Linked DNA regions of Terriglobus roseus. The protein of the gene in region 1 interacts with the protein of each later gene in a pairwise test. Links are inferred from orthologs where the notes say so. Each region holds a gene or a part of one and is shown on either strand. Other genes may lie near its edges. The genes, in order: ruvC and ruvA.

The links.
Region 2: the proteins of ruvC (region 1) and ruvA interact in binary tests that used the Escherichia coli proteins (3 or more experiments, as listed by UniProt). The link is inferred for Terriglobus roseus from one-to-one orthologs.

Annotation. Positions count from the first base shown.
Region 1 is NZ_LT629690.1:1,803,093-1,809,341, reverse strand. The notes cover bases 1,011-3,975. They hold ruvC (crossover junction endodeoxyribonuclease RuvC), read right to left. Parts: upstream 2,764-3,975; coding sequence 2,257-2,763; downstream 1,011-2,256. Other genes in these bases: BLT38_RS07700 (acyl-CoA desaturase), read left to right, coding at 2,956-3,942; BLT38_RS07710 (hypothetical protein), read right to left, coding at 1,625-2,260; rsmA (16S rRNA (adenine(1518)-N(6)/adenine(1519)-N(6))-dimethyltransferase RsmA), read left to right, coding at 1,011-1,623. In the rest of the region: glycogen synthase GlgA, read right to left, coding at 1-773; more of rsmA, read left to right, coding at 835-1,010; BLT38_RS07695 (PP2C family protein-serine/threonine phosphatase), read left to right, coding at 4,070-5,494; BLT38_RS07690 (sensor histidine kinase), read left to right, coding at 5,491-6,249.
Region 2 is NZ_LT629690.1:4,214,746-4,220,959, forward strand. What follows is about bases 1,290-4,219. They hold ruvA (Holliday junction branch migration protein RuvA), read right to left. Parts: upstream 3,096-4,219; coding sequence 2,484-3,095; downstream 1,290-2,483. Other genes in these bases: BLT38_RS17655 (FAD-dependent oxidoreductase), read right to left, coding at 1,290-1,410; BLT38_RS17660 (TetR/AcrR family transcriptional regulator), read left to right, coding at 1,511-2,218; BLT38_RS17670 (hypothetical protein), read right to left, coding at 3,096-3,926; BLT38_RS17675 (hypothetical protein), read left to right, coding at 3,966-4,219. Outside these bases: BLT38_RS17650 (nuclear transport factor 2 family protein), read right to left, coding at 1-154; more of BLT38_RS17655, read right to left, coding at 226-1,289; more of BLT38_RS17675, read left to right, coding at 4,220-4,289; BLT38_RS17680 (MFS transporter), read left to right, coding at 4,310-5,617; BLT38_RS17685 (SDR family NAD(P)-dependent oxidoreductase), read right to left, coding at 5,673-6,214. UniProt on the Escherichia coli protein: The RuvA-RuvB-RuvC complex processes Holliday junction (HJ) DNA during genetic recombination and DNA repair.

The DNA.
Region 1 (6,249 bases):
CACTCCTCGTAATCCACGCCATTCAGGATGCCGAACAGATCTGCGCTGCGGCGGCGGAAGATCGCATCGAGCCCGTTGCCAAATTCGCTGGTCTGAATCTCTTCCGCGTAGCGGCGGCTGACGGTTGTGAGTGCGTCGGCATAGACCAAGCCGCCCTTGAGCAGGTTTACTTGGTCGTACATTTCCAGCTTGTCCATGGTGAACATGTCCCATGGGAGCAACAGGCGCGGCATGATGCTTGATGGGAACCAGCCCTGGTATCCCGCGTTGTGAATGGTGAAGACGCATGGCACGCGGCGCAGAACGGGGTCAAAGAAATAAATGGACCGCAGGAAGATGGGGATGAGCGCGGCTTGCCAGTCGTGTGCGTGGAAGACGTCGGGCACACCGAGAATCTTGCTTGCTTCAATGACGGCGCGGCTGAAGAGGCCGAAGCGTTCCCAGTTGTCGGGATAGTCGCCGCTGGGGGTGGCGTAAAAGTTTTCGCGGTCAAACATCTCCGGGCAGTCGATGAAATAAATCTGCACGCCCTCATGTACACCGCCATCCAGTACACGCGCGTAACGCTGGTAGTACGTGTACGGCATGGTGAGACTGGGGATGACTACGGGCAGGTCTGACAGCTTTTTCGCCACCTGCCGGTAATACGGCACGAAGGTGGTGACACGATGTCCCATACGTACCAGCACGGGCGGCAATGCGCCCACCACGTCCGCCAGGCCGCCGGTCTTGGCCCAGGGTACACACTCCGATGCTGCAAATACGATGTGCATCTACACTCCTGCTTCCATGCTCCACGTTACCCTAACGAGAGGAGCACGCACACCGTATCAGATGCAGCAACGCAAACCAAAGCTCGGACAAAACTTTCTGGTGGACGATAACGCCCGGCATCGCATTGCGGATGCACTGGGTGATGTGTCCACGCGCACGGTCATTGAGATTGGCCCAGGACACGGCGCCATCACCACGATTCTGGCTGAACGAGCGAAAAAGCTGACCTGCATTGAGCTGGATCGGTCGCTGGTCCCGGAACTGCGCTTCAAGTTTCGCAATCATCCGAACGTGGAGATTGTTGAAGCGGACATTCTGGAGACGGACATCACCGCGCTGGTTCCGGCAGGCGAAAAAGCGTTGGTCATTGGCAATCTGCCGTACTACATCACCAGCGACATTTTGCTGCATCTGTGCGCGCATGAAGCTGCCATGGAACTGGCCGTGGTGATGATGCAGCGCGAAGTGGCTGATCGTGTGGCCGCAGAGCCGGGTAATCGTGACTTTGGGCTGTTGTCTGCCACAGTACAGATGCATGCGGAGGTGGCCAATGTGTTCACGCTGCCGCCGGGTGCGTTTGATCCTCCGCCGGATGTGTACTCCACGGTGTTGCGGATGCGCTTTGCGCCGCGCTTTGTGGAATTGGGCATTACGGATGCCGCCGGGTTTGATCGTTTTTTGAAGCTTTGCTTCCAGCAGAAGCGCAAGACGCTGAACAACAATCTGCGTGCCGCTGGATATACCTCAGAGCAGATTGCAGAGGCATGTGGTGCTGCGGAGATTGAGCCTTCTGCGAGGGCCGAGGCGTTGCCGCTGGATCGCTTCGCCGCGCTTTATCGCGCCATCTGACTTACTTAGCAGCTTCCTGGGTGGCCAGAGTCAAAAGACTCTGTGCGTTGGCGCGTACGCGATCCATTAGCGCGTCATCTTCCACCAGTCGTTGGAGCGTTGGCTGGATCGCAATGACTTCGACTGCGCGATGCTCTTTTACATCGGCTACGAGGCGGTGCATGACTGCGTCCAGGCCGAGGCGGTCGTAGCGATGCAGGCGATCTAGCTCGACTCCGGTCTGGATCGTGTTGGCCAGGGCCATGATGTAGTCAGTGGACTGGCCGAGCGCCTTATTGTCAGTGAAATTGAAGCTGCAATGGACTTCGGAGGCACCGCTGGGCCAATAGGTGACGTCTTTCTGGCCCATATTCGCAATTCCCTTGCTCTTGGTTTCGCAGGGTTGCATGTTGTTCGACTGGCCAAGGAGCCAGCCGAGCTTTTCGCGTCCTGAGGCTGACACACGGAAACTGACGAGTCCGGGGTCTACTCCTTTGATCGGCTTGCCGGTGTACTGCGCTTCGCCCTGCTCGGGGATCATGATCTTCCAATGCGGCACGGTCAGGCCGTCACGGTCATAGGTCATGGTGACGCTGTAGGTCGACTGTCCGTGCAGCGGCAAGGCAAACAAGAGTGTTGCAAGGAACAATCGCTTCATCGGACTCCGACACCCATCTGTGTCTGGGCAGTATGAACATGGCAGATAGCAATGGCCAGAGCGTCCGCAGCATCGGCGGGTTCTGGCGCTTTTTCAAGGTCCAGCAAGCGCGCCACCATGAACTGTACTTGTTCCTTGGCGGCCAGTCCGTAGCCCACAACAGCGGACTTGATGGACAGTGGTGCGTATTCGCTGACGGAAAGTCCGCAGGATGCTGCCGCCAGCATGGCGACGCCGCGCACATGGCCCAGTTTCAGCGCGCTTTTGGCATTTGCGGCGAAAAAGACGTCTTCAATGGCGACACAATCAGGCTGATACGCCGTCAGCAGGCCTGTTAACTCGACGTATACCTGCTGCAGCCGCAGCGGTGTGCGCTCTTTTTTATTCAGGCGGATGGCCCCGGCGGCCACTGGCACAAGACGGCGTTCGCGCGGTGTTTCCTCCACCTGGACAACCCCCCAGCCGGTGTATTCCGTGCCGCAATCGATGCCGAAAACCCGCATGGTGACGAGTGTATCGTTAGCAGGCCGTGAACGGCGACGGGAGGTGGTCGAGTCGATAACCGGCCCCGTAAAGCCCTGAGTTTTCATGTACCAGGGCCCTGACAGAACTCTTACACACGGGAGGGTCCCCTTCGCGATAGGGTCAATGGTGTAGAGCGGAACCAGAAACCTTCCGCCGGAAAGCAGAGCAGAATGTCACCAGTTGTTGACCAGGTTGAGCAGAACACATCTACAGCAACACCCGCCGACCAGCCCGCGCGCCACGTTGCGGCCGCCGTTGCACAGCGCGAAAAGGTGAAGCAGGACCTGCGCATGGGGCGTGAGCACCAGCAGGGACGCATCAACTGGATCACGACCATTGCGTTCAGCATCTTCCACGTGCTGGGTTTTGCTGCCCTGTTCTTCTGGTCGTGGAAGTATGTCATCTGCGCTGCGGTCATGTACTTCCTTGCGATCAATGTGGGCATCGGTATGACCTACCATCGCCTGCTGACGCACCGCGGCTACCGCGTTCCCCGCTGGCTTGAGATTGCCCTGACCACCTGCGGCACCATGGCGCTGGAAGGCGGACCGATTTTCTGGGTGGCCACGCACCGCGTTCATCATCAGCACAGCGACCACGACGGCGATCCGCATACGCCGAACGATGGCACCTTCTGGGCTCATATCGGCTGGATCATCACCGGCCGCGCCCTGCATAGCGAGACCGCCCTGCTGGGTCGCTACGCTCCTGACCTTACCCGCGACCCCGCGCAGCGCTGGCTGAGCAAGTATCACTGGCTGCCGCTGACCGTTGCTGGTTTCATCCAGATGGGCATTGGCTACTGGATGGGTGGCGTTCACGACATGCTGGGCATGGTTCTGTGGGGTACCTTCCTGCGCGTTTGCATCGGCGTTCACGCCACCTGGCTGGTGAACTCCGCGACGCACATGTTTGGTGGTCGCCGCTTTGAGACGAAGGACGACTCACGCAATAGCTGGTGGGTTGCCATTCTGACCGGTGGCGAAGGCTGGCACAACAACCACCATGCGCATCCAGTGAGCGTTCGTCACGGCCTGGTGTGGTACGAGTTCGACCCCAACTACTACGGCATCTGGCTCCTGGAGAAGATTGGCCTGGCGAAGAAGGTCCAGGTTGCCAAGTGGGATCCGAAGAACCCGAAACCGGCTGGCGCATAACCCTATCCACAAACAACATCAAAAGGCGCGACGTTGCTCAACGTCGCGCCTTTCTCTTGCACACGGGAGTATCTGTCGCCTGATGCTCCGGTAGATAATGGCTATCGGGACGGGGGCCGCACAACGAATGCTGATTGCTGCAGTGCCCAGAGTGCAGATCCCTGTTGAAGAGGCCCTACGCCTCTTCAATTACGACCAGGTATTTCTAAGCCTGGGTACGGTCATCACATTCGCAGGGCTGGTCGCCGCAGTAGTGTGCATCCTGCGCCGCAAGGCAGACCCGCTGTTGTTGTGGTTTGCGCTGTTTTCCATTCTCTATGGCGTACGACTCGTCGTCCGTCACCAGCCGACGTGGCAACTGCACTCACAATCTCGGCTTGTTCTATGGCTGACCATTGGCCTTGGCTATCTTGTACCGATTCCGGCGTATCTCTTTTTCAAAGAGTTGAACCTCTTCCATCGAATTGGACGGATCTTGCTCTATGCGGTGGCACCGATCCTCATCGTGCTGTCGTTGCTCACGCTGGTTACCGGCCCCCACTACCAGATAGCAAACATCTACACCTTTGTCGTGTCGATCTCGCTGATAGTGGCTGCCGTGGAACTGGCGCTGGATCGATCGGTATCGCGAGAGACGCGCCTGATTCAGCAGGGCCTGATCCTGTTCATCGTTGGCGCGTTGTATGAAAACCTTGCGGACTTCGTCCATACCATCCCGTATTTCAACGTAGAGCCGTTCGCATTCCTCGTGCTGCTCGTAGTGCTTGGGACAGTCGCCGCCCGTCGGACACTTGCACGGGAACAGCAGCTGCGCACGATTGAGAATGAACTCGATATTGCGCAGCGTATTCAACGCTCAATTCTTCCCACAGCGTCGCCAGTTTCCGACTTCTTCGAGGTGGCTGCGCAATACCAGCCGATGACTGCCGTGGCGGGCGACTTTTACGAATACATCTCACTCCGTAACGAAGAGGTTGCCCTATTCATCGCCGATGTCTCAGGTCATGGGGTTCCAGCAGCTCTCATTGCATCCATGGTGAAGGCGGTTGCGGCCTCTCTGCGCGCAGTTGCAGATGATCCTGCGGAAGTGTTGCGACGGATGAATGGAAGCCTCTGTGGCAATGTTCAGGGACAGTTCGTCACCGCTGCGTATGTCTATCTGAATAGCGAATCCGGCGAACTGCGTTACAGTGCTGCTGCTCATCCGCCCATGCTGTGGCTGCGGGAAAACACGATACTGCCCATCGAAGAAAATGGCCTCCTTCTGGGTGCGTTTGGCTTTGCTGAATACACAACCAGGACACTTCCCCTGCGACATGGTGACCGCATCCTGTTGTATACGGATGGCATGCTGGAAGCAGAGAGTACCGCAGGGGAAGAGTTCGGGGTGGAGCGCCTGGCATCTCTCCTGAGAGATAATCGTGACCTCTCCGCGGAGGAGTGTGCTCGCAGCATGATGAAGACGGTGATGCAATGGTCGGCTGCCCAATCCGATGATCTGACGGTGATGGTCTGCGATTACCGCAATGAGTTTGCAGGAGCCGCTGCATGAATATCACCCGCAGACGCGGCACCATTGCCTTCTTCATCACGCTGGGTATCTGCCTGGTGGGATTGGCGGTTGCCCTCAACGTTGGTTGGATCATCCTCAACGTGACGGAACGCCGGGTTGCGTTGCTGGTGATAGGCATCCTGTTCTTTGCCGTCATCATTGCTGGCCTTGTTCTGAACACGATCTTTCTGGTGCGCGAAATCCGCCGCAATGAACGCCAGGACAGCTTTTTGAACGCCGTGACTCATGAGCTGAAGACACCGATTGCCTCCATCCGGCTTTATCTGGATACGTTGCAGCGGCGTCCGCTGGAGGAGTCACAACGGCAGGAGTTCTATAGCCGCATCCGCGAGGATAATGATCGCCTGCTGGCTACGGTGGAGCAGATTCTGCGTGCGGGCGAGGCTGGCGCCAAAGGCGTAAAGCGCAACCTGAGGGCTCGATTGCCGGTAGATCTGAGAGCGTTGGCGCAAACCTGCCTTGAGGAGACTGTCCGGCGGCATCACCTATCGCCGGACGCGGTGCAGTTTGAGGATCGCGCCGTGGGGAAACAGATTCAGGTTTTGGGCGATGCGGACGCGTTGCGCACTGCCATCTTGAACATCCTGGATAACGCGGTGAAGTACTCCCCCAACGGCGTTCACATCACAGCCGAACTGGGTACGCCGCGCTTCAATACCGCGACACTACGCATTACGGATCAGGGTGTAGGGATTGCGGCTGCGCACATTGGGCGTATCTTTCATCGCTTCTAT
Region 2 (6,214 bases), 2.4 Mb from region 1 along the record:
GAAACCCTAACACCATCTGTCGACCTTGAAGCTTAGGCATGCGCGGGCCTTCAAACGTTACGTCATCTGCAAAGGCAATCTTTGAAGTGTCCTTCGTTGAGAAGCAATTCAAATACTCCTCAACCACCGCAATCATCTGCTCGCGTGACGACATAGATTCTCCTGGGGATCACAAAACCAACTTGCCGCTCGCATCCTGCTGGACCATTAAACAAGATGAACGAGTTAGCAGTTTTTAGTCGTCTGTTTAAACCGTGTCATTTCAGCATCACCAAACCTACGAAACAACGCCACCACACGATCAGCAGCATCCGGCGCATAGAACATCTCTGTATTCGTCATCGTGTCTGCCGTCATGTGCTGCATCCGGGCGAACATCTCCGCCTCATACTTTGCAATCGCCTCAGCAGATGACGCTTCATGAAGCAGAAGTCTGGACAGCACCAGCGCATCAAGCATCGCCATGTTCACGCCTTCCCCTGCATACGGTGGCATCACGTGGGCTGCGTCACCAATCAGCGTGACATTGGGTTTTGCATCCCAATGTTGATCAGCCGGGCAAACCAGCAGCGGACGCCACACCATCGACACAGCCTCCCGAAAGAGCGGTTCCCACAACGTACTCCATCCCTCAAAGTTCGCGTGGAACCATGCCACGCGTTGCGCCGGGGTGCTCGCTTCTTCAAGGCTCTCCCTCGCAGCAGTGTCCTGTGTCTTCAGCCCCACATAAACCAGCACACTGCCATCGGGCTTGGTTCCCATGCCAATCGTCCTTTCGCCACCCAGGGCGATCAACGCGGATCCACCAAGAAGCTCCCATAGCTCCGGTATCGTCTGCGCCCCCGCACGCACAAGGCACTCCACCAGCGACACGCCCACATACTCTGGCCGGATCGGAGTCACTAATTCACGTAAACGAGAGTTCGCACCGTCGCAGCCAATCGCGATATCGGCAACGGCTGTCCTCCCACCCGCAAAACGCAGCAGCACCTGTTCGCCCTGCATCTCTGCAGCTTCCAGCTTGCAATCCCATTGCACGGTGCCAGGTTGAAGTGAGTCGAGCAGAAGATCGCGCAACGGACCACGCTCAATCTCCGGACGCTTCCCGGCACCCGACATCTGGCGAGGATGGTCATGCAGAACCGTTCCCGCAGCATCGGTAAGGCGAAGTCGATCAAGGTCAGGCCGATGGTTCGCCCAGAACGCATCCATCAAACCGGCAGCTTCAAGCGCCGCCAACCCGGAGTTCTCATGCAGGTCCAGTGCGCTACCCTGCACACGCGCACTGCGGCTCTGGTCACGCTCATACACCAGCACCTGTGCGCCACCCTGCTGTAGTAATCGGGCCAGCGTCAGCCCACCCGGTCCACCACCAACAATCGCAATCTTCTTTCCATCCAGTCCACTCATACATCGAATCCTCAGGGCAGTTCCGTCCGATCAAAGCGCCAGTGGAACGCCGTTCCATTCATATTGGAACGCTGTTCCATTTCTGTGTCAAGATAAAGCCATGGTGAAGCAGCGAAAGGGCGGTCCAAGGCGTGAAGAATCCCTTTCACGCGAAAACATCATCCAGGCATCCATTGAGCTGCTGGATAGCGATGGTGAAGAAGGGCTGACATTCCGAGCGCTTGCTGAACGGCTGGCGACTGGTCCCGGTGCTCTCTATTGGCATATCGCCAACAAAAGCGATCTGCTCATTGCAGCCTGCGACAGCTTGGTCGCCCGAACAATGAGCCAGATTCCGGTTACCACCCCGAACGAAACGATTCGTGCCGTAGCGCTCGCCCTGTTTGACCTGATCGACGCGCACCCCTGGCTAGGCTCAGCCCTCACAAGCTCTCCGGGAGCGCTCCCTGTCGTGCGTGTTCTTGAGCCCATCGGCCAGCAGATTCAAGCGCTCGGAGTGCCTGACGATCAGCAATGGAATGCCACGGGAACATTGATGGCCTTCATCCTGGGCGTCAGCAGGCAGAACGCCGCCAACCGGCAACTCGCAAGAGCGAAAAATCTTGATCGCGCCCACTTCCTCGACGTGGTGGCCACCGCATGGTCACAGCTCGACCCGAAGGAACATCCGTTCGTGAGCACCGTCGTCGGACGGATACGAAACCACGATGATCGCGCAGACTTTCTCGCCGGAATCGATGTAATCCTCGCGGGCATTGCATCACTGCAATCCAATTCACGTCCTCCACTCAAACGTCAGCGTTCGTGAGTGAACCAAAGCACCGCCGCAACAGCACGCTGTCAAGCCCCTTGACCACTCAAGCCCAACAAATCAAAGCAAATAGAGCTGGCATGTTATTTCCCCGAACTCACTAAAATAGAAACAGAAGAGAAAAGGGCCACGCACGCGCGGCCCTAACTCCTTTAGAAAGACGATTTTGCCTCTAACCCCAATGGGCAGACGATTTTAGCGACATCCGCGCCGTAACCCCAATAGAAAGACGATTTTAGAAAAACAGGGGGGAGGGGGTACCCTACCGGATGGCCTGCATGCTGTAACGGAACAACGCATCGAAGTCCGTCCGAATCGTCAGTTCAGAGCTTTCGTGTTTCGCAATCGCCGTCTCCACGGCGCGCTGAGCGCTGTCGCGCTTGTAGCCCAGGTTCACCAGCGCAGACAGCACATCGTCCACCACAGGTCCGCCCTGGAATCCGGAAGTCTGCACAGGTGCAGCGGCCTGCAGATCGTCCAGCTTGTCCTTCAGCTCCAGCACCACGCGTTCGGCAGTCTTCTTGCCAATGCCCGGAATCTTCACCAGCATCGCAGTGTCGCCACCGCGAATAGCACTCACAAGACGCTCCGCCGAAAGTCCACTCAACACCGTGATCCCCAGCTTCGGCCCAATCCCGCTGACAGTGATCAGCCGCTCAAACAGGCGCTTCTCATCGCGGTCGGTAAAGCCGAACAGTGCAATCGCATCCTCACGCACCTGCGTGTTGATGTGCAGCGACACCTCAGCGCCTTCATCCGGCAACGAGGTGAACGTGGTCACGCTGATGGCCACGTCATAACCAACACCGCCGCAGTCCACAATGACAGCGTTGGGCGACTTGGAGAGCAAACGTCCGCGCAGGTGAGCAATCATCTAGCCGCGCCGCCGATACAGGATCTGGAACTGGTAACCGTCATTCGGCGGGAAGAGCCTGCTGATGGCGCGCAATCGTTCCGCCAGCGCGGGTGCAGCAAGCAACGGATACTCGCGCTCACGCAGGTCGCTGTAGTCGAAGTCCATGAATACGCTCAGCAGGTAGATCGCCAGCGAGTCGGCAAACGCCGCAGCATAGTAGCTGGTCCGAGCCTTCTCATCCACGGTGCCACGCGGTGCCGACCCCCGAGCCCGCGCATCCAGCTCGGTCACGGACACACCCAGCGCACCCGCCCGGTCCTCCCACGCATCAATGGACGTCTCACCGCGCACATTCGCAGTCACTTGCTTCCACAGCAGCTCACTGAAGCTTGGCGGAACGCCAATCGTGTCGGTGAAGTTATGCGCGATGTTGATAAAGAACTCGAATGCCAGCGCAAATCGGTCGGTGTGGAGGCGACTGCTGAGGAAGACCACTTCCTTACCGTCCACCTGCGCATTGCGGTGGCAGATAGCGCGATCGGCCAGCGCCAAACTGTATGCAGGCGCAATCAGCGTCCGGTCGATCAGCGGAAAGGCAGCGGTTTCGCCGCCCTCAAGTCGAGAGCCACTCAGCGCCAGTGGTACAAACACGTACCGAAAGCCAGTCAGGCCGTTGCTGATACCGGTTGGAACGGTTCCCACCAGCCGCGCAATCTCGTCCGCCGTCAGCGACGGCAGATCCAGACGCCCCAGCGTGGCGTACTGCAGGCCATTCGGTGCGGTCGTTGCCTGCGCCTGTTGCGTGGCCTCTTCCGGTGTTAGTAGATCGGTTGTCAGAGCCTCAGCCATTCAAGCGGTATTCTAATGGCTGAGGCAGCCGTAATTCACATGGCAGACACATCCGCATCCCGCCCGCAGATTGCACCCGGCTACACCGGCCCCCGTTTCCTGGGCGCGCCCGTAGGCGACTTCAGCGTCTTCCAGACGATTCTGCTGTCACTGGCCAGCGGCGCTGTGGCCTTCTTCGCGGGTACCTTCCTCGCCATCATGTCCATGCTGGTGATGACGATGTTCGGCCATAAGCCAGACTTCTCCATTGCCTACCGCTGGGTCGGCGCCCCGCTGGGCATCGCGGTCCTCGTGATCGCCGGGGTATTCCTCACCTCTGCACTCGTCAGCCGCATTCGTCGTTCGGCACAAGCACCGCGATAACTTACACTGGCCTCACCTTCATGGCTGGCGAAACCTACTACGCAGATACCTACGCACCCGCGGAACGCTACCGCTGGACCATCGGCGTGCTGCTTGGTGTGGGCGTGCTGGTCAACTACTTCGACCGCGTCAACCTGTCCGTATCGCACGATGCGCTGGTAGATAGCTTCGGCATCACGCCGCAGGTCTTCGGCCAACTCTCCGCGGCATACTCATGGACCTATGCCGCCTGCCAACTCCCCACCGGCGTAGTCCTGGACCTCTTCGGCGTCCGTAAGGTCACCCTATGGTCGGTGCTCATCTGGGGCATCGCATCGCTCGCCGCAGCCTTCGCGCCGGGAATCATATTCTTCTTCGCTGCGCGACTGTTGTTGGGTATTGGTGAAGCACCAACCTTCCCTGCCAACGCAAAGGCCGTTGGAGCGTGGTTTCCATCGCACGAGCGCTCCCTCGCAACAGCGCTGTTTGATGGATCTGCAAAGCTGGCGAATGCCATTGGTGTTCCGCTGCTTGGGTTGTTGCTGCTGGAAGTTGGCTGGCGTTGGTCGTTCGGCTTCACGGCGGTATTGTCGTTTGGATACATGGCGCTGTTCGCTATCCTCTACCGCGAGCCGGGACGATTCTCCATGCGCAACGTCATCCGTACGCCGTCGCTCGTTCCCGGTGGTGATGCAGCGCAGATCATTGCGCCTCCCATTCCACTCGGACAGTTGCTGCGTCAGCGGAAGATCATCGGTCTGGCGATTGGCTCCGGTGCTTACAACTACGTCTTCTATCTGCTGATCACATGGCTGCCAACGTATCTCGCACAGGCACAACACATCACCCTGCAACAGTCGTTCCTGTACACGGGTGTGCCTTGGTTGGTGGCGGCCGCTTGTGGCTTCCTCATCGGTGGCGTTTTGGTGGATGCGCTCATCCGGAATGGTTATAACGCCAGCACGGTGCGGCGTACGGTGCTGATTGGTGGAACCATCTGCGGGCTTGGGATTTTGGGTGCGGCCTTTGCGCATACCGTCAGTGGCGCGCTGATATGCATCACGCTATCGATCGGTGGATTGTCTGCAGCATCGCCGGTTATCTGGAGTCTTCCATCGCTGCTGGTGCCGAATACAAGCACTGGTAAGGTTGGTGGGATCGTTAACTTCGCGAACCAGATCTCTGCGATCCTTGCGCCTATCGTTACGGGGTATACCGTGGGGGCAACGCATAGCTACACGCTGGCCTTCGCTATTCCTGCGATCTATATCGTGATCGGGATTGCTTCGTACTTCGTGCTGCTGGGGCGCATTGAGCCCATTGATGTGCGTGAAGCTCTCCAAGGCTAGGAACGTCCACAAGAGTCTTACTCTTGCGGACGTTGCATACGCTTTGTGAACTCTCTTACTTCTTCACCAGTGCGCGCGTTGCGCCTACTGAGATGCCGCCGTCGATCAGGATGGTCTGTCCTGTGACGTAGCGGGATGCTTCACTGGCTAGGAAGACTACTGCTCCGTCCAGATCGTTGGGTGCGCCGGGACGCTTCATCGGGATGCGTTCGACCAGATACTCAACCCAGCCTTCATCCTCATACATGGCCTTGTTCTGGTTGGTCTTGAACCATCCGGGCGCGAGGACGTTGACGGTGATGCCGTGCTCGCCCCAATCGTCTGCGAGTGACATGGTGAGTTGCTTGATGCCGCCGCGGCTTGCGCCATATGGTCCAAGTCCAGCGGAGCCACGCACGCTGGTTACGGAACCCACATTGATGATGCGACCGTAACCCTGTGCGATCATGTGTCGTGCAATGGCTTGTGCCACAAAGAAGGGGCCACGCAGATTCGTGTCGAGGATGGCGTTCCAGTCATCCCATGTGACTTCCAGCGCGCGCTTGCGGATGTTCATGCCTGCGTTGTTGACCAGGATGTCGACCTTGCCGAACTGCT